Regions from separate parts of the Neisseria sicca genome, predicted to be linked through region 3. Evidence: predicted binding sites of a transcription regulator. Region 3 holds the regulator's gene; each other region holds the start of a gene.
The links. Region 3 encodes FNR, which switches genes on or off when oxygen is low (the NO sensors DNR and NnrR bind a similar motif). Its sites were predicted from a motif close to TTGATNNNNATCAA; they were not measured.
Positions count from the first base shown of each region.

Region 1: a site for FNR is predicted at 2,215-2,228, ahead of ubiU (ubiquinone anaerobic biosynthesis protein UbiU). Genes of this name have one in related genera too.
Region 2: a site for FNR is predicted at 4,652-4,665, ahead of J7445_RS04880 (FeoA family protein). Genes of this name have one in related genera too.
Region 4: a site for FNR is predicted at 5,872-5,885, ahead of pflB (formate C-acetyltransferase). Genes of this name have one in related genera too.

Region 1 is NZ_CP072524.1:616,952-624,322, forward strand. It holds gene ubiT (ubiquinone anaerobic biosynthesis accessory factor UbiT) at 1-200, opposite strand, end outside; gene J7445_RS02935 (U32 family peptidase) at 187-1,104, opposite strand; gene ubiU (ubiquinone anaerobic biosynthesis protein UbiU) at 1,118-2,125, opposite strand; gene J7445_RS02945 (class I SAM-dependent methyltransferase) at 2,409-3,014, opposite strand; gene J7445_RS02950 (CPBP family intramembrane glutamic endopeptidase) at 3,193-4,041, opposite strand; gene J7445_RS02955 (primase 1D-like protein) at 4,272-4,865, opposite strand; gene dgt (dGTP triphosphohydrolase) at 4,858-6,204, opposite strand; gene alaS (alanine--tRNA ligase) at 6,290-7,371, opposite strand, start outside.
Region 2 is NZ_CP072524.1:1,040,212-1,047,582, reverse strand. It holds gene J7445_RS04905 (IS30 family transposase) at 1-130, opposite strand, end outside; gene J7445_RS04900 (cupin domain-containing protein) at 451-795, opposite strand; gene J7445_RS04895 (IS30 family transposase) at 993-1,970, shown strand; gene J7445_RS04890 (FeoB-associated Cys-rich membrane protein) at 2,013-2,141, opposite strand; gene feoB (ferrous iron transporter B) at 2,138-4,006, opposite strand; gene J7445_RS04880 (FeoA family protein) at 4,177-4,443, opposite strand; gene J7445_RS04875 (NAD(P)H-hydrate epimerase) at 4,761-5,408, shown strand; gene J7445_RS04870 (sulfate ABC transporter substrate-binding protein) at 5,568-6,611, shown strand; gene yddG (aromatic amino acid DMT transporter YddG) at 6,780-7,371, opposite strand, start outside.
Region 3 is NZ_CP072524.1:1,478,938-1,486,308, reverse strand. It holds gene J7445_RS07000 (FAD:protein FMN transferase) at 1-870, opposite strand, end outside; gene prfA (peptide chain release factor 1) at 1,113-2,189, opposite strand; gene J7445_RS06990 (methionine ABC transporter permease) at 2,328-3,014, opposite strand; gene J7445_RS06985 (methionine ABC transporter ATP-binding protein) at 3,016-3,753, opposite strand; gene J7445_RS06980 (hypothetical protein) at 3,982-4,182, opposite strand; gene hemN (oxygen-independent coproporphyrinogen III oxidase) at 4,257-5,678, opposite strand; gene fnr (fumarate/nitrate reduction transcriptional regulator Fnr) at 5,824-6,558, shown strand; gene J7445_RS06965 (SRPBCC family protein) at 6,631-6,912, opposite strand; gene J7445_RS06960 (hypothetical protein) at 7,108-7,278, opposite strand.
Region 4 is NZ_CP072524.1:1,021,242-1,028,612, forward strand. It holds gene lipB (lipoyl(octanoyl) transferase LipB) at 1-351, shown strand, start outside; gene lipA (lipoyl synthase) at 351-1,337, shown strand; gene J7445_RS04795 (hypothetical protein) at 1,494-2,030, shown strand; gene typA (translational GTPase TypA) at 2,399-4,210, opposite strand; gene bfr (bacterioferritin) at 4,630-5,094, shown strand; gene bfr (bacterioferritin) at 5,117-5,590, shown strand; gene pflB (formate C-acetyltransferase) at 6,008-7,371, shown strand, end outside.

The DNA.
Region 1 (7,371 bases), 860 kb from region 3:
GTAAAGCGCACCTTGATGCCCGCGTCCAATACGTCAATTTCGAAGGTTCGGCCGTCAAACAGGCTCATGTCGGCGGGCAGCAATCCGCGTTTGAGCATGGTGTTGAGGGCAAAAACCAAAGCGAAACGCGGCGGCCTGCCCGGTAATTTACCGCCGATTTTTCCCGCCCATGCGGGCAATACGATTTCAGGCAACGCCATAATATTCCTCCTTCACGGCTTCGATACCCGGCTGGCCGTGCCAATAGCCGTCCACCAGCGTGCCGGTGGTCAATCTTTCCAATTCGGGCAGCGCATCCGCCAGGGCGGTTTTGCCGTCCAATACATCGCGGTGGATACGGACGATTTCCGCCATGCCGTGCATCTGCGGCGACAGGCGCAGCATGTTCACGCCGATTTGCCGCAAATCCTCATGGTGTGGCAGCAGGTTTTGGCAGCCGTAAGACATGGTTTGGATGCCGTTGATGGTTAAAAACGGCTTGCCCTCACGGGTATTCATATCCATACCTTGCTCGTAATCCAAACAGCGGAATTCGCAGCCGTCTTTGTTCAGGTTGTAATGCCGCGCGGTAAAGCAGCGCGACGAATAGGCAAGCGGCATTTTGCCCCAAGCAAACAATTCCGTTTCGATGTCGTCTGAAGCCTTGATGATTTCAGCAACTTTGTCGCGACTCAACTCGGACGGCGCAATCCAGCGGTATGTGCCCAGTTTTTGGAACAGTGCCAGCGTGCTTTCGTTGTAAATATTCAGGCTGGCGCCAGCGACAAACGGAATGCCGTGTTCGCGTGCCAATTTAACCGCGCCCATATCGTTGGCTTCGACTTTGAATTTGTCCTGCCCCGTGATTTTACGCAGGCGTTTCAAATCGGATTCACTTTCCAGCAGCACCTGCGACGACAAGATAATCTCTTTGCCGCTTTCCGCTAAATCTTCCGCCAGGCTGACCCAGTCGGCAAAGCGCATTTTCTGGCGGCGCGAGCACACCACTTCGCCCAGATAAATGGTATCCACCGGCGCATCCAGCATACCGGCGTAAAATTCCAACAAGGCTTCCTTCTGCCAGAAAAACAAAACCGGCCCCAGCGATAGTTTCATCGGATTCATTTTCCCTCCCCCCTTATTTCCACGGACGGCTGTATGCGCCCAAGGTCGTCTGATGACCTTCCGAAACCTTGCTCAGCGCATTATTCCACACCGGATTGACTTTGAAATGTGCCGGATCGGCAGCGGCCGCGTCCAAAGCCTGCCGCAGCGATTTGGTTACCTGCGCCGTGTACATCGGGCTGCGCTGGCGGCCTTCGATTTTAATGGCGGATACACCGATTTTGATGAGTTCGGGCAACATTTCCAAAACATTCAGGCTGGTCGGTTCCTCCAGCGCGTAATACGTTTCGTCGTTTACCTCGAAACGACCTTTGCACAGGGTCGGATAACCGGCCGGTTCGTCCGGTTTGTACTGGTCGATTAGCACCTGATTCAGCCGCACGTTCATACGGTCGGGAAGCTGCTCCCAGCGCACCGCCTTCGCCGGCGAACACACGCCCTGCATATTCGGCGATTCGCCCGTCGCATAACTCGATAAAATGCAGCGCCCTTCCACCATGACGCACAAACTGCCGAAACCGAACACTTCGATTTCCACATCCGTATTGTCAATCACATGTTTGACCTGATCGACCGTCAAAACGCGCGGCAGCACGGCACGACGGATGCCGAACAGTTCCTTCATCATATTGATGGCTTCATAATTGGTCGCCGAACCCTGCACCGACATGTGCAGCCTCAAATTAGGATGACGCTCGGCGGCATAAGCCATAATCGCAGGATCGGCGACGATTATCGCGTCCGCCCCCAGTTGCACCGCCGTATCGACAGCCCGATGCCACCGCTCGATTTGCCCCGCCTGGGCAAAAGTATTGATGGCCATCAGCACATTGCGGCCGCGCGCATGAGCGTAAGTCACCCCTTCCTGCGCCGATTTCATATCGAAATTCAGCCCCGGAAAATTGCGCGCATTCGTCGCATCTTTCAGCCCCATATAAACCGTGTCCGCGCCATTGTCCACCGCCGTCTTCAAAGCAGGCAGATTGCCGGCGGGACAAACCAACTCAGGGATTTTCGGCATTTTGCGTTCCTCGACTCTTACAGTTTGTTATTCGAAAATCAATATCTAGTATGATTTCGGATATTTTAGAGATTTGGACACAAGATATTATGATTTAAATCAACTGTGAAATCAGGTTTGGATAGCGTATGTTTTGGTTAACATAATTTAACCATATCAAATATCAAGTTAATCAGCGGGTTATCTTTTCTAGCTTGATAATATGAGATTAGTTATTATCTATTAAATTTATAGATTTTTACAATAAAAAGGTCGTCTGAAACCTGTTTCAGACGACCTTTATCTAGGCGGGAGGCAGACGGCTGCTTGCTTTAAAATTCAAAGTGAAATTTCGTTCGCTGCCATATTCGTCTGCCACATCAAACCCGTTTTGCCGCATCAACTTGCGTAATTCGGCGCGGCTTGGTTTATCAGAATCGCCTGCCGTTTCGGAAACCGACAGCAACCCGTTAGGACAAAGCAGCCTGCGGAACTCTGCCAAATACTCGGCTTGGTTGGCGACTTCGCCCAACACGGTAATTAGCATAATGTGGTCAAACGATTGATCGGGAAAATCAAAATGCGTACCGTCGCACAGATAATAATCTACATTGTCGATATGCCGACGACGCAAACGTTTTTCGGTATAAGCCAACATTTCCGGCTGTATATCCGCCGCCACCAATCGTCCTTGCGGAACTGACTGCGCCAGTGTCGGGCTGAAATAACCCGCCTCGAAGCCCACTTCCAAAATGCGGTGATGCGGCGCAAGGTGCAGCCGTTGTACGATTTGTTGCGGCGAAAGTGCCCAGTTGCGCAAAGGAATCAGCAGCGTGAATGCAAGTTGATGCGGGAAGATTTTGCCTTTTTGCGTGAGTCCCTGCCAAATGCTTTTGAGCGTCTTAAACATGGGGATTCCTTGGGGTAATGTTGTTTTGCATTGTGTCTGTACAATATACAGTATAAAAATAGTGCGCGTTTTTTCCAATCATCGCAAAAAGCAGCCTGCACTTCGATTTTTGAACGTTCAGGCTGCTTTTTATAGAAAGAGGTCGTCTGAAAATTATTTTTCAGACGACCTTTGATATTCAGTTCCGTTGGATATATAACCCAAGCTCCGTTTGCTTGCCATGAAATGAACACATCGCCTTACGCCAAAACACCATCACGATTACCGCCGCAATGATGATAATTCCGTATGGAATCATGCCGTCGCTGTTTTCATATGCCGCCCGTCCGCCCGGAAAGCCTGTACGCGCAGTATTGGCAACCGTGTGGCACGCAATCAATACAAATACCGAGCCGCCGCTGCCGTTATACAGCCATACATAGATAATCCTCACGGCAACCGTCCCTGCCAGCCCCCATGCGATCAGTTCGGCAGACTGCCCCACGGCAATCATGGACGGCAAATGCCACAATGCCCACGGCACCCCAATGATCAGCGCCGTAATGAGCGGAGTAAAACGCCGTTGCAGACTTTCCGTAGCGTAGGCGGCATAGCCCAATTCCTCGGCAACTGCCGCAATAAAGAACATGACGAACGCACCAGCAAGCGGCGCAAACGATACGGATAAGGCGGGTATGGTTTGTCCTGTTTGACGTATCGCGACATAAGTCAGCAGATAAAGTAGTGGGAAAATCAGTATCGCCATCCAAAAATAGGCAGAATGCTTTATCCGCCCGTAGTCAAACACACGTCCAAACAGTCCGCGCACCGCTGCCATTCCACCCTCGCAGTAACGCAGTAACGCGGCGGCAACCGTTGGGGTGAGCGCCGCGCCGATGTCGGTCAGCGGCAGATTATCAGGCAGAGGACTGTGTTTGAGAAACAAAGACAGCAGCCAAAACGGTGCGCTCAAAGCGTACACCAGTAGAAAGTATTGCCACGGATGCGAATAATCGGTTGTCGGTTTTTCTGAAGAGAGGTTCTGCATGTTATTCCTGTTCGTTCAGTAAATAAGTGGGCGGGTGCAGGCTACGGATTGCTGGATGACGTACAGTATAAAAATATTGCGCGGTTTTTCCAATCATCGTGAAAAGCAGCCTGCACTTCGATTTTTGAAAGTGCAGGCTGCTTTTGATAGAGAGGTTGTCTGAAAATTATTTCTCAGACGACCTTCGATATTAGAGGCAATATGAAAGTTTAGTTGGGTTATGATCCAAGCTACGTTTGCGATAGTTTGCTGATTCTAAATGGTTCAGTCAAATATTTTCCAGAATTATTTGACCATCTCAAGGAGCTGTATCTGCCCATTAATCTATGTCCAATCCATCTAGAATCAATAATTTTGTGAGGATTCTTTGGTAAGTCGATAAGTAGTAATCGCCCCATAAAATCAATCCATTCTTTCTGTGTTAATAATTTTAGTGAATATCCATGCAAGGACCGCCCACTATTGAACAAAATAATCTCATGAGCTTTTGGAATAATTCGCTTTAATCTAATAAAATCTCTGTCAAAATTCCAATTATCGATGGAAATTGAAAAATCAATAAAGGGGAAATGATATTTTTTATTACTTATTTCTATCGTTGAATGAAAGGCTAACTCTTCATCTCTGTTTAATGAAGCAATTTCTGATTGAATTCTTTCCCTTGTAAATTCATCTCCTTTTATGATGAAATGTTCTCTTTCATCATTAATTGAATCTGGAATATAAATATATTTACTGAAATGAAAAGTATACTCTTTTAATGCTTTCTTTTTTTTCATTAAGAAATCATCATATATAGTAAAAAATGGATGATTATCAATCATGTAATTTGATACCTTTCAGAAATTGATATTGCTCCAGTGCGAAGTCATCTGTCATACCAGAGATAAAATCTACCAATAGCTGAGCACGAACAGATTTCTCACTAGGAGTGTCTGTACGCTTTGCTCTATAATAATCCATGGATTTTTGATATTTCTTTATATAATTTTTAGGAATTGTATTAATTAATCGAAATTCAAATGGATATTCTTTACCTTTTTCACCATTAATTAATTGACTAAAATTATTTTCTTCCATATCCAAGAGCGGTTCATACTCCTCTAAGAGACCTTCAATAATCTTTGCACCTGCTAATTCAACTAATTCTATCTTCCTATCAGAGTAAATTCTTTTCCTTGCAAATTTCTTTATTCTACCTAAATATTTTTCTCTAACATCATTATCATCTATTGGTATTTCTATCATTTCTCCTTCTACAATATTTCCAATATTATCAACAAATTTTTGAGCAATTTCCTGTACACATTTATTAATTAATTTGGTTTTAAAGGTAATGAATGGATATGGATACATATCCTCTTCTTTAGGTTCTAAGTATCCAATATCTTTGAACTCCATATATAAATCATATGGAGAAATAACTCTTTTTTCCAATCCATCCTCTAAATCACTCATGCAATATGAAATCTCATCAGCAAGATCCATTATTATCGCCAAAGGAAATTTAACTCCTTCTTTCCACTCTAATTTTTTACAGGCAACCTTATATGAAAATTGATAATCAGCTTTAAACAACCCTTTATCTTTGTTAATAAATGGATATTTTACAAAAGCTAATATTGTGCTTGCTGTTAAATTTAATCCATACTCATCAGCACCACTCAAATATGTTATTAAACGAAAACCTTGAGCATTACCATCAAATTTTATTAATTCTTCATAAATATTCGACCCTTTCTTCAGCTGCTTCTGTTTTTTCTTGAACCATCTACGAATTGCAGCTTCTCCCAAATGACCAAAAGGAGGGTTACCTATATCATGCAATAAACATGCTGTTTCAATGATATTGCTAAAAGCCAACTTTTTTTCATAGGAAATATCAGAATCTTTAGACATAAGACGAATAATTTCTTGAGCTAGATAACGTCCTATTTGAGATACTTCTATAGAGTGGGTTAATCTAGTTCTGACAGATGCATTTGTCTCAAGAGAAAATACCTGTGCTTTTTGTTGTAATCTGCGGAAAGCTGATGCATTAATTACACGAGATTTATCACTCTCTGATGCAATTACAATATCACTATCTTGAGCACGTTCTGATTTTGATTCTCTTAAGCGCTTATCTGATATTAAATTAAATAACTTAGAAAAATCATCCATGTTTAATTTTCCAAAATTAAGTAAAAGTAAATTAGGTCATCTGCAATATTTTCAGACGACCTTCTTTGTACCTACATATTACTCATCAAACCAGCTTGCTGCTTACCCAACCTTCCACGCTTTCCAGCATTTCAGGCAGTTTCGCAGCATCTGCTCCCCCCGCTTGCGCCAAATCCGGTCTACCGCCGCCTTTGCCGCCGACTTGTTCGGCTGCGAATTTGACCAAATCGCCGGCTTTCACTTTGTTTGTCAGCGGTTTGGATACGCCTGCGCACAGGGAGACTTTGCCGTCGTTCACTGCCGCCAAAAGAATCACGGCGTTGTCGGATTTGCCGGTTAAATCGGTAACGATTTCGCGCAGGGCGGCTGCGTCGGCTTCGATTTGGGCGGCGACGAGTTTGGCTGCGCCCAAGTCTTTCGCGTTATCCAAGAGTTTGGCGCCTGCGTGGACGGCGAGTTCGGCTTTGGCTTTTGCCAACTCTTTTTCCAAGGCTTTGGTGTTTGCGGCGTTGGCTTGGATTTTGGCGAGTACGTCTTTTTCGGTTTGGGCTTTGACTTCGGCGATGATGTTTTTCATCAGGCTTTCTTGGTTTTGCGCCCATGCCAGCGCGGCTTGGCCTGTGATGGCTTCTACACGGCGGATGCCTGCGGCGATGCCGCCTTCGCTGATGATTTTGAAGAAGCCGATGTCGCCGGTGCGGGCGACGTGGGTGCCGCCGCACAGTTCGATGGAGTAGTCGCCCATGGTGATGACGCGGACGAAGTCGCCGTATTTTTCGCCGAAGAGCATGACTGCGCCTGATTTTTGCGCGTCTTCAATGGACATGGTTTCGACTTTGACGGGCACGTTGGCGATAATCGCGGCGTTGACGCGGCGTTCGACTTCGGCGATTTCTTCCGCGCTGATGCCTTGCGTGTGGGAGATGTCGAAGCGGGTCAGCTCGGCGTTTTGCAGGCTGCCTTTTTGTTCGACGTGCGTGCCCAAAACATCGCGCAGGGCTTTGTGCATCAGGTGGGTAACGCTGTGGTTGCGCATGATGCTGTTGCGGATGTCGTTGTCGATTTCGGCGGATACGGCATCGCCGACTTTCAGACGGCCTGATACGACTGCGCCGAATTGTCCGTGTACGGCGGCTTTGATTTTCTGCGTGTCTTCCACGCGGAAGC
Region 2 (7,371 bases), 440 kb from region 3:
GCCGCTTGATTTCTCGGCTGATGGTGCTTTTGTGGCGGTTGAGCTGTTTGGCGATTTCGGCGATGGTGCAGTGGCGGGACAGGTATTGGATATGGTATCGTTCGTCTTGGGTCAGTTGTGTGTAGCCCATGGCAATCTTTCTTGCAGGAAAGGCCGTATGCTGCCGCATACCGGCCTTTTTCTGTTATGGAAAGTTGCACTTCAAATGCGAATCCGCTCCCTTTTAGACGGCAGTCTGTCAGTTGTTGAGCCTGCTCCCTTTGATGGAGTTTTCAAATTTTCCTGTCCGCCTTCCAAGGCCGAACCCCATCACTTTGCCCGTTTCCTTGTCGATAAGGATGAGAAAATGGCGGCACAGTTTGATGGGGTTTTCATTTTTGGTATATTGAAATTTTTATGGTTGATCTGTTTTCAGACGGCCTCCGATAGATTGGTGCCGTCTGAAAAAGGTTATACCTGTTCAAATCCTGCTTTCGGGCTGATAACCGAAATCAAAATGCAGTCTTCTTTGCCGTTGTTACGCGCACCGTGGATTTGGTGGTTGCCGACTATCACGCTCTCACCTGCGCGGATGATGCGGCCGCTTTGTGCGTCGTCCACCAGCTCGGCTTCGCCCTGCAATACAATCCAGATGTCCGCACCGCGCAGATGGCGGTGGGCGGGCAGCATAGTTTGTGGCGGAATCTGCCAAAGCACCATGTTGTCATGCTTGTCTTGATGCAGCACGGTGCGCACGGCTTCGGTGGGGTTTTGTTGTAAAAAATCAGTGAAACGGATAATTTGCGGGATTTTCATGCCATTACTCCTTGCGTGGTTCGAATCATAAAAAACTGCACCCTAACTGCCCAGAGTGCGTATTTGGCCTTTAGGGTGCAGTTCAATCTTGCAACCGGTTTTCAGACGACGGCGGATTCGCATTTGAAGTGCACTTTCCATAACAGAAAAAGGCCGGTATGCGGCAGCATACGGACTTTCCTGCAAGAAAGATTGCCATGGGCTACACACAACTGACCCAAGACGAACGATACCATATCCAATACCTGTCCCGCCACTGCACCATCGCCGAAATCGCCAAACAGCTCAACCGCCACAAAAGCACCATCAGCCGAGAAATCAAGCGGCACTGCATCCAAGGACAGCAATACAGCGCCGAAAAAGCACAGAAGCAAAGCCGGCTGACCAAACAGCACCGGCGAAAACCCTATAAACTCGATTCGCAGGTAATTCAACACATCGACACCCTTATCCGCCGCAAACTCAGTCCCGAACAAGTATGTGCCTACCTACGCAAACACCACGGGATCACGCTCCATCACAGCACCGTTTACCGCCACCTTCGCCAAGACAAAAACAACGGCGGCACTTTGTGGCAACACCTCAGAATATGCAGCAAACCCTACCGCAAACGCTACGGCAGCACATGGACCAGAGGCAAAGTGCCCGACCGCGTCGGCATAGAAAACCGACCCGCCATTGTCGACCGGAAAACCCGCATCGGCGATTGGGAGGCCGACACCGTCGTCGGCAAAAATCAGAAAAGCGCGTTATTGACCTTGGTCGAACGCACTACCCGCTACACCATCATCTGCAAATTAAAGAACTTAAAAGCCGAAGACACTGCCCGGGCGGCCATTAGGGTATTAAAGGCATATAAAGCCAGAGTCCACACCATCACCATGGATAACGGCAAAGAGTTCTACCAACACACCAAAATAGCCAAAGCATTGAAGGCGAAAACCTATTTTTGCCGCCCTTACCATTCTTGGGAGAAAGGGCTGAATGAGAACACCAACGGACTCATCCGGCAATATTTCCCCAAACAGACCGATTTCCGAAACATCAGCGATCGGGAGATACGCAGGGTTCAAGATGAGTTGAACCACCGGCCAAGAAAAACACTTGGCTGTGAAACGCCAAGTGTTTTATTCTTAAATCTGTTCCAACCACTGGTACCCTGGTGTTGCACTTGAAATCCGAATCCAAGGACCTTTCTGCTTCCTAGCTATCCATATTTAACCGCAACCGCCGCATTTGCCGCAACCGCTGCTGCAATCGCGTTTTTTCGGTTTGAATACGAATTTTCGCAAGAGGAAGAATATGCAAGTGAGCATAATCAAGCCGACGATAATATATTGAGTCATGACGATAGTATCCTTGAAGTAATTTGGTAAACCACAAATGCGGCAAAGTAAGCCATCAGGAACAAATAGCCGGTAATCATCACCATATTTTTTGTGGATTTGGTTTCGCGTTTAATCACAGCCAATGTCGCGGCACACATGGGGGCGTACACATACCAAGCCAGGAAGGCGAAGGCGGTTGGCAAACCCCAGTTGTTGTGCACAATCGGAATCAGCGCGTTTTGTACGGCGTCTTCAGACGACGCGCTGACGGCATAGACCGTACCCAGTGCGGCAACGACGACTTCACGCGCGGCAATGCCCGGAATCATGGCGATACACATTTCCCAAGTGAAGCCCAGCGGGGCGAACAATGGTTGGATAGCGTGGCCGAGCATACCAGCCAAGCTGTAGTCGATTGCCGCGCCTGTTGCACCTGCGGGCGGTTGCGGCCAGCTTACCAAGCCCCACAAAACTACGGCAAGGGCGAAGATAATCGTACCGGCGCGTTTGAGGAAGGCTTTTACCCTGTCCCACAGGCTGGTCATGATGTGTTTGAAGTTGGGCGTGCGGAAAGTCGGCAGCTCCATCAAGAGCGGGAATTGCTGCACGTTGCCTTTCATACGCGCCAAGCGTTTCATGATATACGCTGCCAAGGCGGCAGACAGGATGCCTACGAGATAGAGGATGAACAGCGTCAGTCCTTGCAGGTTGAAAATCCCGCCTACGGTGCGATTAGGAATGACGGCGGCGATAATCAGCGCGTAAACGGGCAGCCGCGCGGAGCAGGTCAGCAGCGGGGCGACGGCGATGGTAACGAGGCGTTCGCGCGGGTCATTAATCGTACGCGCCGACATCACGGCGGGAACGGCACAGGCGAAACTCGACAGGAGCGGGATGAATGAGCGTCCGGACAGGCCGCTTTTCGCCATTACGTTATCCAGCAGGAACGCCGCACGCGGCAGGTAGCCTGAGTCTTCCAAAAGCAGGATGAAGGCGAACAAAATCGTAATCTGCGGCACGAACACCAACACGCTGCCCAAACCGGCAATGACGCCGTTGACGAGCAAGTCGCTGAGGATGCCCGGCTCCATGTTGGTGCCTATCCATTCGCCCAGCGCGGCAAAGCCGCCTTCGATGGCTTCCATAATCGGTGCCGCCCAAGTGTAAACCGCTTGGAACACCATAAACAGGATAAACAGCAGCATAATTATGCCCCAGACGGGGTGCAGCACGATGTCGTCGAGTTTTTTGTGCCATGCGGGCAGCGTCATTTCCGTGCGCACCACCTGTGCCAAAATCGATTCGACTTCTTGATAAAGTTTGTCGCTCTCCAGCGCCTCGAGCGTGCGTTCGGCAGAAGCGGGGTTGGCGGGGAAAGAGCGTTTACGCGGCAGCTTCGCCACGGCTTCGCGCACGGCCTGTACACCCGACGCGCTCACGGCAACTGTTTCCAAAACAGGTGCATCCAACAACTCGCTCAGTTTGGCCGCATCAATATTCAAGCCCCTTCTGCGGGCAACGTCGCTCATGTTCAGCGACACCACCATAGGCAGTCCCAGCGTTTTCAGTTCCAAAATCATGCGCAGGGTCATACGCAGGTTGGTCGCGTCGGCAACGGCAATGATGGCGTCGGGCGGAATGCCCAGCTTGCCTACGGCGACATCTTTCGCCACCGCTTCGTCGGGGCTGGTCGTGCGCAGGCTGTATGTGCCCGGCAGGTCGATAATGCGAACGGCCTTGTCGTCAAGTAAGGCGCCCTCGCGCTTATCGACCGTTACGCCCGGATAATTGGCAACCTTGGCATGTGCGCCGGTCAAACCGTTGAACAAAACGGTTTTGCCGCAGTTTGGCGCGCCAATCAAGGCAAAATAGCTTAGTTCCATTTATTTATTCTCCTTGTTTGATTGTGTGATGAGTTTGGCGTTGGATTGGGGAAAAGGCTTTGAAACGGCGCTTTCAGACGACCCGGGTCGTCTGAAAAGGATAGGGCGGTCAGGTTCAATCCGCCTTTGCCGCATTTTCAGAACATGAAGCCCGCCTGTCTGTACAGCGGTCAGCCGTCAATCACATGGCACATAATTTTTCCCGCTTCTTCCTGCCGCAACGAGAATTGCGACTGGTTGCCCAAACGTACGGCAAACGGACCGCGTCCGAATCCGCCGACGGCAATCACCTGCAACGGCATTCCGCTTGAAAAACCCAAGTCGGCAAGACGGCGCGTAACCAGCGGGTCGAGTTCGCCGAAAGTCGAATTGGGGACGATGGAGTCGATGTGCGCGACTGCGCCTTTACTGAGTTTTGACAAAGGTATGGCAGACATAGTGTGTTTTACTTTCGTTGTCGATTGAAAAAAGAGACAGCAAGTAAAGACGAATTAGACACAGGGTAGGCAGAGGCATGTTCCAACGCCCGTTCCCGCAAAAGAAGTAGTTTTAATTGTTTATCACTTTGTTTTATTTTGATAATAAATCTTGTTAACATAAAAATCAAATCCAAAGCCACCAAATTCCTGATTTTCAGACGACCTCTTGCGGCAAATCAAAAAAAGCGAATGATTTGACGGGAAAGTCGGGCAGGGCTATTGATAAGGTTTGCATTTGGATGTTTGATAGGCAGTAAAGAGAAAAGGAGCGAATGATGAAAATCTACACCGCCGCAGAAATGCGCGAACACGAGCAAATAGCAGTCGATAAAGGCACGACTTTCGAGCAACTGATGGAAAACGCGGGACAAGCCGCCGCGGCTGATTTGCTGCGCCGTTTTCCCAAAGCAGGACGCGCGTTAATCGTTTGCGGCAAGGGCAACAACGGCGGCGACGGTTTGGTCATCGCGCGCGTGTTGTCCGAAAAGGATTGGCAGGCAGATGTCGTTTTTGTCTTGGGAGATAAACTGTCGCCGCTGGCGCAGTTGAATCACGAGCGTTTGAATCATTTAGACGGCGTCAGCTTTATCCGATCCGACGAACTGGAAGGCCGTACCACAGGCAGGCTTCGCACTCTGAAAACAGGTTACGACCTCGTTATCGAAGGCATTTTCGGAACAGGCTTCAGCGGCGCATTGCCCGAAACAGCCGCCGCCGTCTGCCGCCTGCTGAACCAAGCCGACGGTTTCAAAATCGCGCTGGACATCCCGACCGGACTGAACTGCGACACCGGCGAAGCAGACAAAGACACCTTCCGCGCTGACCTGACCTACGCCTTCGCCGCCTACAAACCCGCGCATATGACTGATGCAGGCAAAGCATATTGCGGAGAGGCCGTGTGTTTGGATATTGGGATAGAGTAGCCCTCTTTTGGGTGGTTTAGATAAAAACGTCGTCTGAAAATACGGCTTTGACCGAATTTTGGTACTTATAACCAAAACCGCTAAACCCGAAAGCAAACATTATTTCCGTCGTCTGAAACGTCGGTATAAAGTGTCCCCATCAAATATCTGGAGAACAAAATGACTGTCCGCACAACCGCCCTTTTTGCTGCCGCCGTTTTAGCGGCATGCTCGCCGCAATCCGAACAAAACACCGCTTCACCGTCTTCTCCTGCGGCAGACGGCAAAGGTGTGAAACTATTGAATGTTTCTTATGATGTGGCACGAGATTTTTATAAAGAATACAACCCTTTGTTTGTCAAAGAATATCAAAGTAAACACAAGGGCGCAGACATAGACATCCAACAGTCGCACGGCGGTTCCAGCAAACAGGCATTGTCTGTCGCCAACGGGCTGGCGGCGGATGTCGTTACCATGAACCAGACTTCCGACATCGATTTGTTGGCGCAGAAAGGGCTGATTAAACCCGACTGGGCAAAACGTCTGCCGGACAATGCCGTTCCCTATACCAGCGTAACCGTTTTCCTTGTCCGCAAAGGCAATCCCAAACAAATCAAAGACTGGAACGACTTGGCGAAAGACGGTGTCAAAATCGTACTCGCCAACCCGAAAACTTCCGGTAATGGCCGCTATGCTTTCCTTGGTGCATACGCTTACGGTTTGAAAGCCAACAACGGCGATGAAGCCAAAGCGCAGGAATTTGCTGCATCCGTCCTGAAAAACACGCCCGTGTTTGAAAACGGCGGACGTGCTGCCACGACAACGTTCAGTCAGCGTAATATCGGCGACGTTTTGGTTACTTTTGAAAACGAGGCGAATCACGTCAGCAAAAAACTGACCCAAGATCAGTTTGAAATCGTTTATCCGAGCTATACCATTCTGTCTGAAACTCCTGTTGCCGTTGTGGACAGCGTTGCCGACAAGAAAGGTACGCAGGAAGCCGCCAAAGAATATTTGGAATATCTATGGAGCAAACCCGCGCAGGAGCTTGCCGCCAAACTCTACCTTCGCCCGCGCAATGCCGAAGTATTCGCCGCACACAAAGCAGATTTCCCCGAAATCGAAACCTTCAGTCCCAACGAAAAATTCGGTACATGGGATGAAATCATGAAAAAATTCTTCGCTGACGGAGGTCTGGTCGATAAACTGTCGCCCAAAAGATAAGTTGGTACTTTGATAAGAAAAACGTCGTCTGAAAACCGGCTTGAGCAAAACCTGCCATGTCGGTTTTCAGACGACGTTGTGTTGAGATGTGATACGGTCGGGGGCGGTTACGCTTTTATCGGTATATGTTTCAACCGAAAATCTTATTTCTATGATTTAGAGGTGCGGTCATGCTTTCTTTTGTGTTGCCAACCAGCATACGGCCGATCCGATGCATACCATCGCCGCACCTTGCCAAAATTCCGTAGGAAGCGGTGCGTCGAGCAGGAAGGATGAAATCAGGGCGGAGAAAACGGGGATAAAATAAGATGCGCCTGCCAAAACGGTCATATTGCCGCGCGAGATGCCGATGTTCCACACTGCATAGCCCAAACCCATACAGGATGCGGCAGCAAGTGCGTATAAGACTGATTCGGTATCGAAATTGAGGCTGCCGTAGCTGCCTGCAAAATATTTTGCCCACAGGACGCAGGAAACGAGGAAAAAGAAAAAGCCGACGGCATTACCCTGCGCCTTAACCCGCGCGGTCAGTGTGCAATATGCCGCCCAAAACAGCGCGTCCAAGAGCGCCATGATATAGCCTGCGGGATTGGCGAGGACATTGCGGTAAATATGGGCGGGGGACAATCCGCCTTCCCCGCCCAAGACGATGGCGATGCCGATGAAGGATAGTGCAAAGCCTATGGCAATCCACCATTTTGCCGGCTGTTTATTGAACCAGACCGCGCCGATGATGGTAAAAGTCGACCATAAATAATTG
Region 3 (7,371 bases):
CGCCATGACGCTGACGCTGCGGTAGCGCGGTGTGGCAGTGCCGGTGCGCGGGTCGAAGAGGTGGGTGAACTTGCCGGCCTCGTCCATTACGGTACCGTAGCCGCCTGAGGTGGCGAAGGCTTGGTTTTGCATGGGGAGGGTCAGGAGGGTGGATTCTTCGTTTTGGGGATTGCGGATGCCGACGTTCCATGTGCGTTGGTTGTCGGTGTCGAAGCCGCGGATTTCGCCCATATCGACGAGGGCCTGGCGGATGCCGTGTTGTTGCAGCAGGGCGGTGATTTTGTCGGTGATGTAGCCTTGGGCGATGCCGTTGAGGGATAAGCCCATGCCTTTTTGTTCGAAGAGGATGGCTTTTTGGTCGAAGACGACGTGTTTGAAGCCGACGAGTTTGAGGGTGCGCAGGATGTCCGATTCGGACGGAGCGGTTTCGGCACGCGGGTTGCGGCGGAAATGGTCTGCGTAAAGGTTCCACAACACTTGGACGGTAGGATCGAATGCGCCGTCTGTTAAGGCGTGGATGTCGCGGCAGATGCTCAACAGGGCGAGGAAATCGGGCGGCGGGTTGTTCAGACGACCTTCTTTGTTCAGTCGGTTGATCAGGCTGTCTTCGCGGTAGAGGCTGAAGATTTTTTCGAGGCGGGCGACTTCGGCGAGAACTTTGTTGACCAGGATTTCAGCTTCTTTGCGGTCAACACCGAAGAGGCGGAGTTCGGCACCGGAACCCAGCGCAATGCCTTTCCAGATAACGGGTTCGCCGGTGGCTGGTAACGGGGCAGGGCGGTTGCGGTTCAGGAGGAAGGGCGCGGCCGCTCCGGCGGCGGTTAGGGCGGCGATGGCGAAAAAACGGCGGCGGGTGAGCGGGGTGTTCATGGGTTGGGATGGGTCGTCTGAAAAATGAAGCGGGGGGAATTGAGTGGAAGTCGGTTTGGCTGAGTTTGTGTGTGAGGGTGTAGGGCAGGCGTTTCAGGCGTGCCGTCATTTCCGCATAGGATTTTTATGATTACGAAAATGACGGCGGGTGACGGCTGAGGCTTGATTTACGTTTTGGCAGAACTTGTTTTCTTGCCATCAAGCCTGCCTTCACACTCTGAAACCAAGCATCAACCGTCCCATTAATCACCCATTGCCGCCAGTAGCTCTGCCTGATGTTCGGCAATCAGGGCATTAGTAATTTCTTCCAAGTCGCCGTCCATCACAAAATCCAGCTTGTGCAGGGTGAGGTTGATGCGGTGGTCGGTCACGCGGCCTTGGGGGTAGTTGTAGGTGCGGATGCGCTCGCTGCGGTCGCCGCTGCCGATAAGGGATTTGCGTTCGGCGGCTTCTTTGGCTTGGGCTTCACGTTTTTGTGCATCGTTCAGGCGGGCGGCGAGGACTTTCATTGCCTGCGCCTTGTTTGCGTGTTGGCTGCGGCCGTCTTGGCACTCGACCACCATGCCGGTGGGCAGGTGGGTGATGCGGACGGCGGAGTCGGTTTTGTTGATGTGCTGACCGCCCGCGCCGGATGCACGGAAGGTGTCGATGCGCAGGTCGGCGGGGTTCAACTCGATGTCTTCCAGTTCGTCCGCTTCAGGCATGACGGCGACGGTGCAGGCGGAAGTGTGGATACGGCCTTGGCTTTCGGTGGCGGGGACGCGCTGCACGCGGTGGCCGCCCGATTCAAATTTCAGACGACTGTACGCACCCAAACCGACGATGCGTGCGATGACTTCTTTATAGCCGCCCAACTCGCTTTCGTTGGCAGAAACGATTTCGACCTGCCAGCGGTTGCGTTCGGCGTAGCGGCTGTACATGCGCAGCAAATCGCCTGCAAACAGCGCGGCTTCGTCGCCGCCCGTTCCGGCGCGCACTTCGATGAAGATGTTTTTGTCGTCGTCGGCATCTTTGGGTAGCAGCAGTTTTTGCAGTTCGGTATCGAGCATGTCGATTTTGGCTTTCGCCGCTTCGATTTCTTCGGCGGCAAAGTCTTTCATTTCGGGGTCGGACAGCATTTCTTCGGCATCCGCCAAGTCGCTTTGCGCCAGTTGATAGTTTTGGAACACTTCGACGACAGGCGTCAATTCGGCATGTTCGCGCGTGAGCTTGCGGTAGTTGTCCATATCGGACGTGGCTTCAGGCTGTCCGAGAAGGTGGGTTACTTCTTCCAGTCGGTCGCTGAGTTGTTGTAGTTTTTCTAAGATAGACGGCTTCATAATTCTTCCATAACAAATGCCGTCGGGAGTCGTCCGCGACGGCGTGAGGAGGCGTTATTATAATGGGTTTGGTTGGAAATTCAAAAGGATATGACTGAAAAGGTCGTCTGAAAACTTTTCAGACGACCTTTTGATGGTTTAACGTTTGTCCAATTTCCGCGCCAACGCGTTGCCGATGCTTTGAATCAGGATAACGAGCAGCACGAGGATGGCGACGATGAAGATGATGACTTCGGTTTGGTAGCGGTAGTAGCCGTAGCGGATGGCGAGGTCGCCCAAGCCGCCGCCGCCTATCATGCCTGCCGCCGCGCTGTATGAGAGCAGACCGATGGCGAGGACGGTGATGCTGGAAACCATGCCCGCGCGCGCTTCGTTCAAGAGGACTTTACGGACGATGGCAAGCGGCGATGCTCCCATGGCGGTGGCGGCTTCAATCACACCTTTGGGGACTTCGCGCAGGTTTTGTTCCACCAGTCGGGCGAAGTAAAACAGGCCGGACACGCTCAATACCAGCGAGGCGGCAATCGGACCAATGGTGCTGCCGACAATGGCGCGGGTGGCGGGTATCATGGCAATCATCAGGATGACGAAGGGGAAGGCGCGCATCAGGTTGACTAAGTTGTCGAGCAGGAAATTTACCGGCTTGTTGTAATGCAGCTGGCGGCTGGAAGTCACGAAAAGCAATACGCCCAGCAGGGTGCCGAAGATGACGGCAAACGTGGTGGACAGCCCGACCATGACGAAGGTTTCGCCCAAGGCGCGGACGATTTCGTCTTTCATGCCGACGATGGTGGAAACGGCTTGTTCGAATGTTAAGTCTGCCATATCAGTCCTCCCGAATCAGTTCGCGCCCGATTTCGGATTGGGCGTGGATTTGGTTGCCGCGTACTTCGACGATTTCCACCACTTTTCCTTTATCCAAAAGGGCAGCGCGGTCGCACAAGCGGCGGATGACGCTCATTTCGTGGGTTACGATGACGATGGTGACGTTGAAGCGCTTGTTGATGTCTTCCAAACATTCCAAGACGCTGCGCGTGGTAGCGGGGTCGAGGGCGGAAGTGGGTTCGTCGGCGAGGATGACTTGGGGTTTGGGCGCGAGCGCGCGGGCGATGCCGACGCGCTGTTTCTGACCGCCGGAAAGCTGGGCGGGGTAGTGGTCGGCGCGTTCGGTCAGACCGACGATTTCAAGGCATTCTTTAACGCGTTCTTTGATTTTTTCAGACGGCCATCCGGCGATTTCCAAAGGAAAGGCAACATTGTCGGCGACGGTGCGGTTGCTCAAAAGATTAAACTGCTGAAACACCATGCCGATATTCTGCCGCGCCTGACGTAATGCGGCGGCATCAAGCGCGGTCAGCTCTTGTCCGCACACATTGACCTTGCCGCTGTCGGGACGTTCCAACAGGTTAATCAGGCGCAACAGGGTGGATTTGCCCGCGCCGGAATAGCCCATCAGACCGAAGATTTCGCCGTCTTGGATTTCGAGGCTGGTCGGCTCGACGGCGGCAAAACGGGTTTTGTCGCGCGTTTGGTAATGTTTGGAAACGTTGTCCAAAATAATCATAAATACTTCCTGATACTTCCGGAAAAAAAAGAAGCCCGATGCTGTACACAACGGGCTTGGATATAAAGAAAGGAATAAAAACAGCAGAAAATGAAAATACGCTTTAGCTGTTTATGCCCGCAAGCTGTGTCAAATCGGCAATGTTAACTCAGATATGACTATAATCAAAATCGGTAACTTTGTCAAGTTTTGATATGATTTGTAATTTTAAAATAATAAATTGTCAGCTTATTTGCCGAAAAGCTCCGCCACCATGCGTGCTTCTTCCTCGGTATAAGCCGCGCCGTTGAGCTTCGCAGTCAGGATAAATTCGCCGCTTAACCCTTGTTCGGCGCAGGTTTCGCGCCAACCTTGAAGTCGTTCTTCATCGCTGGCTTTTCGTTTCAGACGACCTATAGTTTGAGCGGCCTGTTTGGTTTGTTCGTTCATTAGCGTTTCTTAACAAAGTAGAACAAAGGGCAAAGGTCGTCTGAAAATTTTCAGACGACCTTTACTATTCCTGTTTATACCGTTTGCGAATATTGGGCTTTGGTTTCCCTATGGCGCAGATGGTAGTCAAAGACCATGGCGATGTTTCGTATCAGGAAGCGGCCTTTAGGGGTAACGGCCAGCCCGTGCGGTTTCAAGCGGACGAGTCCGAGGGAGGCGAGTTGTTCCAAGTCGGCAAGTTCGTCTTTGAAATAGAGGTTGAACGGAATACCGAACACGCTTTCGTAGATTTGGTAATCCAAGGCGAAGCGGCACATCAAATCTTGGATGATATTGCGGCGCAAGAGGTCGTCCTGATTGAGCTGGTAGCCGCGCATGATGGGCAGGTGTCCTGCATCGAGTGCGGCGTAGTAGGCGTCGATGTCGCGTTCGTTTTGGGAATAAGTGCTGCCGATTTTACCGATGGAAGACACGCCGATGGCGACCAAATCGCAGTCCGCATAGGTTGAGTAACCTTGGAAGTTGCGCTGGAGGAAGCCTTCTTTAAGGGCGATGGAGAGTTCGTCATCGGGTTTGGCGAAGTGGTCCATACCGATGAAGACATAGCCGCGGCGGGTCAGGGTTTGGACGCAGTATTGCAGCATGTCCAACTTTTCTTCGCTGCCGGGGACGGCGTCGGTGTCGATGCGGCGTTGCGGTTTGAAAATATGCGGCAGGTGGGCGTAGTGGTAGAGGGCGAGGCGGTCGGGGTCGAGCGACAATACGGTGTCGATGGTGGTTTTGATGCTTTCGGCGGTTTGGTGCGGCAGACCGTAAATCAAATCGACGCTGACGGATTTGAACCCTGCTTCGCGGGCGGCATCAATGACTTCTTTGGTTTCTTCGTAGCTTTGGATGCGGTTGACGGCGGCCTGTACTTTCGGATCGAAATCTTGGATGCCGACGCTCATGCGGTTGAAGCCGAGTTTGCCGAGCATGAGTACGGTATCGCGGCTGACTTTGCGCGGGTCGATTTCGATGGAGTATTCGCCGCCGGGGATAAGTTGGAAATGTTTGCGGATCATGCGGAATACGCGTTCGATTTGGTCGTCGCTCAAAAAGGTCGGCGTACCGCCGCCGAAGTGCAGTTGTGCGAGCTGATGCCGTCCGCCCAGATGCGGGGCAAGCAGCTCCATTTCTTTTTCGAGATATTCGATATAGGCATCGGCACGGCTTTTGTCTTTGGTGATGATTTTATTGCAGCCGCAGTAGTAGCAGATGGTATTGCAGAAGGGGATATGGATATAAAGCGAAAGGGGCTTGTTCAAAGCCCCCATACTGCGCTGATTCAAGGCATTGATATATTCTGCTTCGCGAAATCCGTCATGAAAACGGTCGGCTGTGGGGTAGGAAGTATAGCGCGGACCACTGGAAGGAAGAGTGGAGATGAGTTCGCGGTCAAACTCAGGCTTGTCATTGTTTCTATTGTGATTATTTTGTATTGGTATTACTTTCATGGCGTGTGCGTAGTTTTAGAGTAATGATGTTAGTCAATCTTCAGATAGTTTGGTAGAATGCCACAGTATGATAAACCTGTCTTGATATGTGTCAATAACTTACTCAATCGGGACCGGATAAAAACCTTAATTTTAAGGGTGTTTTATGACCACACACAATGCTATGCATCAGATGAAAACCCTGTGTTCTTCCTGTTCGCTGCGTGAACTCTGCCTGCCTGTCGGGCTTTTGCCCAATGAGTTTGCACAATTGGACGCGGTCATCCGACAGAGCCGCCGCTTGAAGAAGGGTGAATATCTGTTCCGCACCGGTGAGCCTTTCGCGTCGCTGTTTGCCATCCGTGCCGGTTTTTTCAAAACCACGGTTGCCAGCCAGGACGGCCGCGATCAGGTTACCGGTTTTTTTATGTCCGGCGAACTCATCGGTATGGACGGCATTTGTTCCCATATCCACAGCTGCGACGCAGTGGCTTTGGAAGACAGCGAAGTGTGTGAGCTGCCCTTCACCCACATCGAAGAGCTGGGACACAATATCCCCAGCCTGAGAAGCCATTTTTTCCGGTTGATGAGCCGCGAAATAGTGCGCGACCAAGGCGTGATGCTGCTTTTGGGCAATATGCGCGCCGAAGAACGCCTGGCGGCGTTTTTGCTTAATTTGTCCCAACGCCTTTATTCGCGCGGATTTGCCGCCAACGATTTCATCCTGAGAATGTCGCGCGAAGAAATCGGCAGCTATTTGGGATTGAAACTGGAAACCGTCAGTCGCACGCTGTCTAAGTTCCATCACGAAGGCTTGATTTCGGTCGAACACAAACACATCAAAATCCTCGACTCGCAAACCCTCAAAAAAATGGTATCCGGCTGTTCGCACGCCATCTGATTGATACCGAGACTATTTTTAAACAAAACTCAAAGTCGTCTGAAAAAATTTCAGACGACTTTTTCCATGCCTTTAACTTGTAGCATCTTCAGCATAATCAGCCCATTGGGCAGCCCATTCTTTCAATAAACGGTGGCGTTTTTCAAATGTCCGACGCAAGGTTGGTAATCCGATTAGCCGGTCAACCGTTTTTCCCAGCCCGAAAGTAAATTCCACCGTATCCGTCACACAGGTACGTCCTCCGGAAGATTTGAATTCATGCGTATGGCGGAAGGCGCGGTAAATCCCTTTTAACATTAAGTCGGTAAACGATTGGTTCGGCTCAAGCGAAATGATTTCGGCACGATGCCGCAACCAAATCCCGCATACTGAGACCTTTGCAAAAATAGTCTGTTAACGAAATTTGACGCATAAAAATGCGCCAAAAAAATTTCAATTGACTAAAACCTTCCTAATATTGAGCAAAAAGTAGGAAAAATCAGAAAGGTTTTGAATTTTGAAAATGAGATTGAGCATAAAATTTTAGTAACCTATGTTATTGCAAAGGTCTCATACTCTGTATTTGAAATCCAAAATATCTCCACGCGCCCAGTATTCCTTTTCCGACAGCCATTGCACGTCAAACGGAAACTGACGGGCAAATCCGTGGCGGGAAGTGCAGTAGCGGAATATCGGTTCGAGCGGCGCGTCCAGCCGGACGCTGTGGGTATAAGTCAGCATGATATTGACCGTTGTGGGTAAAGACGGGGATATTGATAAGAGTGGTGCAGTTGGTATCAGTTCATAATGGCATTGAACAGATGGGTTGGTAGT
Region 4 (7,371 bases), 460 kb from region 3:
AAAACCAGCGTCCGCAACATCGTTTCCGCACTTGAAAACAGCATCATCGCCACGTTGGCGGAATACGGCATCGAAGCGGCGGCAGACCCGAAACGTCCCGGCGTTTATGTCGGCGAGCGTAAAATCGCCTCACTCGGCTTGCGTATCAAAGACGGTTCCGTCTATCACGGTCTGGCATTAAACGTAAACATGGACTTAAGCCCGTTTACCCACATCAATCCCTGCGGCTATGCCGGCATGGAAATGACGCAAATCGCGGATTTTGTCCAACCCTGCCCCACCTTGGACGAGGTTGCACAAAAACTGACCGCACACCTCGAGACACAACTCACACCGAAAGCGAACAATTAATGAGCGAAATCAAAGTTGACGATCCCAAACGCGGCGTCAAACTCAAAGGCGCGGACAAAACCGCCCGCATCCCTATCAAAGTCGTCCCCCTTCAGGAAAAACTGAAAAAGCCCGAATGGATACGTGCCAAACTGCCGTCACGCAAATTCTTTGAAATCAAAGACATTTTGCGTGAGCAAAAAATGCACACCGTTTGTGAAGAAGCCTCCTGCCCGAATATCGGCGAATGTTTCAGCAAAGGCACAGCAACCTTCATGATTATGGGCGACATTTGTACCCGCCGCTGCCCGTTCTGCGACGTGGGACACGGCCGCCCGAATATGCTTGACCCCGACGAACCGAAAAACCTCGCAGAATCCGTCAAGGCTATGAACCTGCGTTACGTCGTCATCACCTCCGTTGACCGCGACGACCTGCGCGACGGCGGCGCACAGCATTTCGCCGACTGCATCAAAGCCATCCGCGAAACCAGTCCGAACACCAAAATCGAAATTCTCGTTCCCGACTTCCGCGGCCGCTTGGACATCGCACTGAAAATCCTTGCCGAAACCCCGCCCGACGTGATGAACCACAATTTGGAAACCCATCCGAGCCTGTATAAAAAAGCCCGTCCGGGTGCCAACTATCAGCACTCCCTCGACCTGTTGCGCCGCTACAAAGAAATGATGCCGCACATCCCGACCAAATCCGGCATCATGGTCGGCTTGGGCGAAACAGACGAAGACGTGCGCGAAATCATGCGCGATATGCGGGCGCACAATATCGAGATGATTACCATCGGCCAGTACCTCCAGCCTTCAGACGGACACTTGCCTGTCTTGCGCTATGTCACGCCCGACCAGTTCAAAATCTTTGAAAAAGAAGCATACGAACTGGGCTTCACCAACGCCGCCATCGGCGCCATGGTCCGCTCAAGCTACCATGCCGACGAGCAGGCTGCCGAAGCATTGCGCGAAAGTCATGGCGGCGGTTGCGGTCATCATTAATAACCGTCACTAATCAAAAAGAAAAAGGTCGTCTGAAATCGGTTTTCAGACGACCTCGCAATTTACACACTTTGAATTCAAAAGCGGCCTCATTGCAAAAATCAACTAAATCGCCCCTTAGTCCCTCTCGTTGGTTTTTAGACGACCCTAAAGCCTATGAACATCTCTCAACTCCCACTTTGGCAGACTCCCGAACAAGTCTGCGACATCTTACTTGCGCTGCCGGAAAAACAGCGCAACCGTGCCTTGTACGAACTCGTTTCCCTTTTTGATTATGAAAACCCACAAGGTCGGACGGAAGCTGAAAGTCAGCTTGCCACCTTGCGCCTGCTGTGGTATGACCCGCGTTTTCAAGGTTTGGAAAACATCAAACATTGGCTGCGCGATGTACTTGCTTTGGACGAAGTAAATGATTTATGGCTTGCGTTGCAGGGTGAAATCGAAACGCTGTTGGAAACGCTCCATCCTGAAACCTGCCGCACTTACGGGGAATACGGTGGTATGTTCAAAAGCGTGCAAACGCTCGAACCTTTTGTCGCACGAATGTTCGAGCGCGATACCGAAGCCTCGCGCAGAATGGCTTGGGACTGTTTGTATTGGAACAAAGAGCTCTGCCGTTTACGTCCCGATTGGGATGAATGGTTGAAAGAAGAAACCCGAAATCTGCATAAAAAATACGGAGAAAACAAATAACGGTCTCAGTTGAGTTAGTCTGATTGGCGGGCTTTCTGATTGAAAAACAAATCTGACCGTTTTGGCTCGCCCACATGGGAGAACAAACGGAGACCTTTGCAATAACATAGGTTACTAAAATTTTATGCTCAATCTCATTTTCAAAATTCAAAACCTTTCTGATTTTTCCTACTTTTTGCTCAATATTAGGAAGGTTTTAGTCAATTGAAATTTTTTTGGCGCATTTTTATGCGTCAAATTTCGTTAACAGACTATTTTTGCAAAGGTCTCAAACGGAGAGTTTGTACAAGAACGAATAGCAAACAATAAAAAGGTCGTCTGAAAATTTTCAGACGACCTTTTTTCATCTCATCAACAGCTTAGTTGAATCAATCCAGCTTTTTAAAATGGCGGCGGCGTTCCAGTTCACTCAGATAACGTTTGCGCAGGCGAATGGATTGCGGCGTGATTTCAACGAGTTCGTCATCGTCGATAAACTCGACCGCGCCTTCCAGCGTCAGCTTGATCGGCGTGGTCAGGCGTACGGCTTCGTCGGTACCGCTGGCGCGGATGTTGGTGAGTTTTTTACCTTTGAGCGGGTTGACCACCAAATCGTTGTCGCGGCTGTGAATACCGATAATCATGCCTTCGTAGATTTTGTCGTTGGGCGACACGAACATACGGCCGCGGTCTTCCAGATTCCATAAGGCATAAGCGACGGCTTCGCCTTGCTCTTGGGAAACCAGTACGCCGTTGTGGCGGCCGGGCATATCGGGTTTCACTGGCGCGTAGTCGTCGAATACGTGGCTCATCAGGCCGACACCGCGCGTCAGGGTCATGAATTCGCCTTGGAAACCGATCAAACCGCGCGCGGGAATATGGTATTCGAGGCGGGTACGGCCGTTGCCGTCGCTTTCCATATTGGTCAGTTCGCCACGGCGGCGGCCGAGTTCTTCCATTACCGCGCCTTGGTTGTCGTCGGGCACGTCCACAGTCAGGTTTTCATAAGGTTCGCATTTTTGACCGTCGATGTCGCGGTACACGACGCGCGGCTTGCCGACTGCCAGTTCAAAACCTTCGCGGCGCATGTTTTCCAACAAAATGGTTAAGTGCAATTCGCCGCGGCCGGAAACGCGGAAGACGTCGGCATCGGCTGTATCTTCAACACGCAGGGCAACGTTGGTCAGCAATTCTTTTTGCAGGCGGTCGCGGATTTGGCGGGAAGTTACGAATTTGCCTTCAGTACCGGCCAGAGGGGAAGTGTTGACCATAAAGTCCATCGTCAGCGTCGGTTCGTCTACGCTCAACATCGGCAAGCCTTTGGGATTGTCTTTGTCGGTAATGGTTACACCGATACCGATGTCTTCAATGCCGGAAATAATCACGATGTCGCCGGCTTCGGCTTCTTCAAGCGGTACGCGTTCCAAACCTTTGAAACCCAAAAGCTGGTTGATGCGGCCTTGGGCGATTTGCTGATCGTGATTCATCACAGCAACGACTTGGCCGGGTTTGATGCGGCCGTTCAGGATGCGGCCGATACCGAGGCGACCGGTGTAGTTGTCGTAGTCCAGTTGGGAAATTTGCAGTTGCAGCGTTTCGTCCGCGCTGCCGCTTGGTGCAGGTGTGTGTTTCAAAATGGTCTCGAACAGAGGGCGCATGTCGCTGCTCTCGTCGGTTTCTTCCAATTTGGCAAAGCCGGACAGGCCGGAAGCATAGACGATAGGGAAGTCCAATTGTTCGTCTGTTGCACCTAAGTTGTCGAACAATTCGAATGTTTGGTCGATAACCCAGCTTGGACGGGCAGACGGTTTGTCGATTTTGTTGATAACAACGATAGGTTTCAGACCCAAAGCCAAGGCTTTTTTGGTCACGAAACGGGTTTGCGGCATAGGGCCTTCTTGTGCGTCAACCAACAGTACGACGCAGTCAACCATGCCCAATACACGTTCCACTTCGCCACCAAAATCGGCGTGTCCCGGGGTATCTACGATGTTGATGTGGTAGCCTTCGTATTCGATGGCGGTATTTTTAGCAAGAATGGTAATGCCGCGTTCTTTTTCAAGATCGTTGCTGTCCATGACACGTTCTTCGACTTGCTGGTTGGAACGGAATGTACCGGACTGACGCAGCAATTGGTCAACTAATGTGGTTTTGCCATGGTCGACGTGGGCGATGATGGCAATATTGCGGATTTGTTTCATGATAATTTATAAGGTTTAGCTGGTTGCTTAAAAAAAAGATAACTGGCGATTATAGCACGATTCGCAAGTGATGACGGAATGGGTGATTCAAAAAAATCAGGCAAAAGCAGTTGAGAATAATTCATAATTAAATTTGATTGATTTTGCCAGATTATTTGCTTTTATTTATGGTTAACGAATGTAAATGTTTTTGAATAATGTAATGGATTCTTAATACCAATGTCAAAAAATTGTTATTAAAAACAGGTGGTTAATTTTTCAGACGGCCTTTTAGGCGGGTTAAATTTTTTGATAATTGTTTGTATTTTAAATAGAAAATTTGTCAAAAGTGCTACTTGTGCATACAATTACCTCATTCCCTAACAACACACGAATCTTCATTTCGTGATTATCAACTTTTAAAAGAAAGAGAAAGAATTATGCAAGGCAACCAAGCAGTTATTGATTACATGAACGAATTATTGTCTGGCGAGTTGGCTGCTCGCGACCAATATTTTATCCACTCTCGCCTGTACTCTGAATGGGGTTACACCAAACTGTTCGAACGTTTGAACCACGAGATGGAAGAAGAAACCACTCACGCCGAAGACTTCATCCGTCGTATCCTGATGTTGGGCGGTACTCCTAAAATGACCCGTGCCGAACTGAACATCGGTACCGACGTGGTTTCCTGCCTGAAAGCGGACTTGAACACCGAATACGAAGTGCGCGATGCATTGAAAAAAGGCATCAAACTGTGCGAAGAAGCACAAGACTACGTTACCCGTGATTTGATGATTGCCCAGTTGAAAGACACTGAAGAAGATCACGCGCACTGGCTGGAACAACAACTGCGCCTGATCGAACTCGTCGGCGAAGGCAACTACTACCAAAGCCAACTGTAATTAAGCGTATAAGGAGCTGAAAATGAAAGGCGATCGCTTAGTTATCCGCGAATTGAATAAAAACTTGGGCTTGCTCTTGGTTACCATCAACCAATATTTCCTGCATGCCCGCATTTTGAAAAACTGGGGCTTTGAAGAATTGGGCGAACATTTCTTCAAACAGTCCATCCGCGAAATGAAATCCGCAGACGATTTAATCGAGCGTATTTTGTTCTTGGAGGGTCTGCCTAACCTGCAAGAATTGGGCAAACTGCTGATTGGCGAATCAACCGAGGAAATCCTGACCTGCGATTTGACAAAAGAACAGGAAAAACACGATGCCCTCGTCGCTGCCATCGCCATCGCGGAACAACAGCAAGACTACGTCAGCCGTGATTTGTTGGAAAAACAAAAAGACATCAACGAAGAACACATCGACTGGCTCGAAACCCAGCAGGAGCTGATCGGCAAAGTCGGTTTGCCGAACTACCTGCAAACAGCGGCGCAAGAGGACTAAAACACAAACCACTGCCAAATATAGCAGTCCCTGCACCCATAAACGGCATATCTTTTCGGATATGCCGTTTTTCTTTACATCAAGCTCGTCTGAAAAACAGTATTTCAGTTTTTCAGACGACTTACCTTCTTCTAAAGAATATGTAACCCCATGAAACCCCAACCCCATACAAAAGCCCTGAAAACCGGACAAGTTTTCAGGGCTTAATTTTATATTCTACACTTGTTTACACGCTAAAGGCTTGAAAAATAAAATGTAGTTTTAAGTAATAACTGTTCTCATTGATGTAAGTCAAAAAAACATCGGGTATGCATTCACATCTCCGCCAATCGTTACACTTCATAGAGCTAAAGTGCTATTCTGCAAAGGTAAATTTCTTCTACCTATAAATTCTATCTGACAAATTAGGAGCTTGATATGTCAACCGATGTACAGCAACGCCCTGCCGCTTGGGAAGGTTTTGTCGGCGGTAATTGGGAAACCAATGTCGACGTGCGCGATTTTATTCAGAAAAACTACACGCCTTATGAAGGCGATGCGTCTTTCCTCGCGCCTGCAACCGAGGCGACAACCAAACTGTGGGCGGACGTGATGGAAGGCATCAAAGTCGAAAACCGCACGCACGAACCTTACAAAATCGACGCTCAAGTCGTGTCCGGCATTACCAGCCATGCACCAGGCTATATCGATAAAGATTTGGAAACCATCGTCGGTCTGCAAACAGACGAGCCTCTGAAACGCTCCATTATGCCGTTTGGCGGTTTGAAAATGGTGCAGGACGCGTGCAAAGTGTACAACGTCGAGTTGAACCCTGAAGTCAGCGAAATCTTCACCAAATACCGCAAAACACACAACCAAGGCGTGTTTGATGTTTATACGCCTGACATCCGCCGTTGCCGCAAATCCGGTGTGATCACCGGCTTGCCGGATGCTTACGGTCGTGGTCGCATCATCGGCGACTACCGCCGCGTGGCATTGTACGGTATCGACTTCTTGATGAAAGACAAACTCAACCAGTTCAACTCGCTGCAAGCCGATTTGGAAAACGGTGTGGATTTGGAAGAAGTTATCCGCCGCCGCGAAGAAATCAACGACCAATACAAAGCCTTGGGTCAAATGAAAGAAATGGCCGCCTCTTACGGCTACGACATTTCCGGCCCTGCGAAAAATGCGCAGGAAGCCATCCAATGGACTTATTTCGCTTACCTTGCCGCCGTTAAATCGCAAAACGGCGCCGCCATGTCATTCGGTCGTGTATCTTCGTTCTTGGACATCTACATCGAGCGCGACCTGAAAAACGGCGTAATTACCGAAACCCAAGCGCAAGAATTTATCGACCATTTGGTGATGAAACTGCGTATGGTTCGTTTCCTGCGTACGCCCGAATACGACCAACTCTTCTCCGGCGACCCGATTTGGGCAACCGAATCCATCGGCGGTATGGGTTTGGACGGCCGCACGCTGGTAACACGCACCAACTTCCGCGTGCTGCACACCCTGTACAACATGGGTCCGTCTCCCGAACCGAACATCACCGTGTTGTGGTCCGAACAACTGCCGCAAGGCTTTAAAGAATTTTGCGCCAAAGTGTCCATCGACACCTCGTCCATCCAATACGAAAACGACGATTTGATGCGTCCGGACTTCAACAGCGACGACTACGCCATTGCCTGCTGCGTCAGCCCGATGGTGGTCGGCAAACAAATGCAGTTCTTCGGCGCACGCGCCAACTTGGCGAAAACCCTGCTGTACGCAATCAACGGCGGTGTGGACGAAAAATC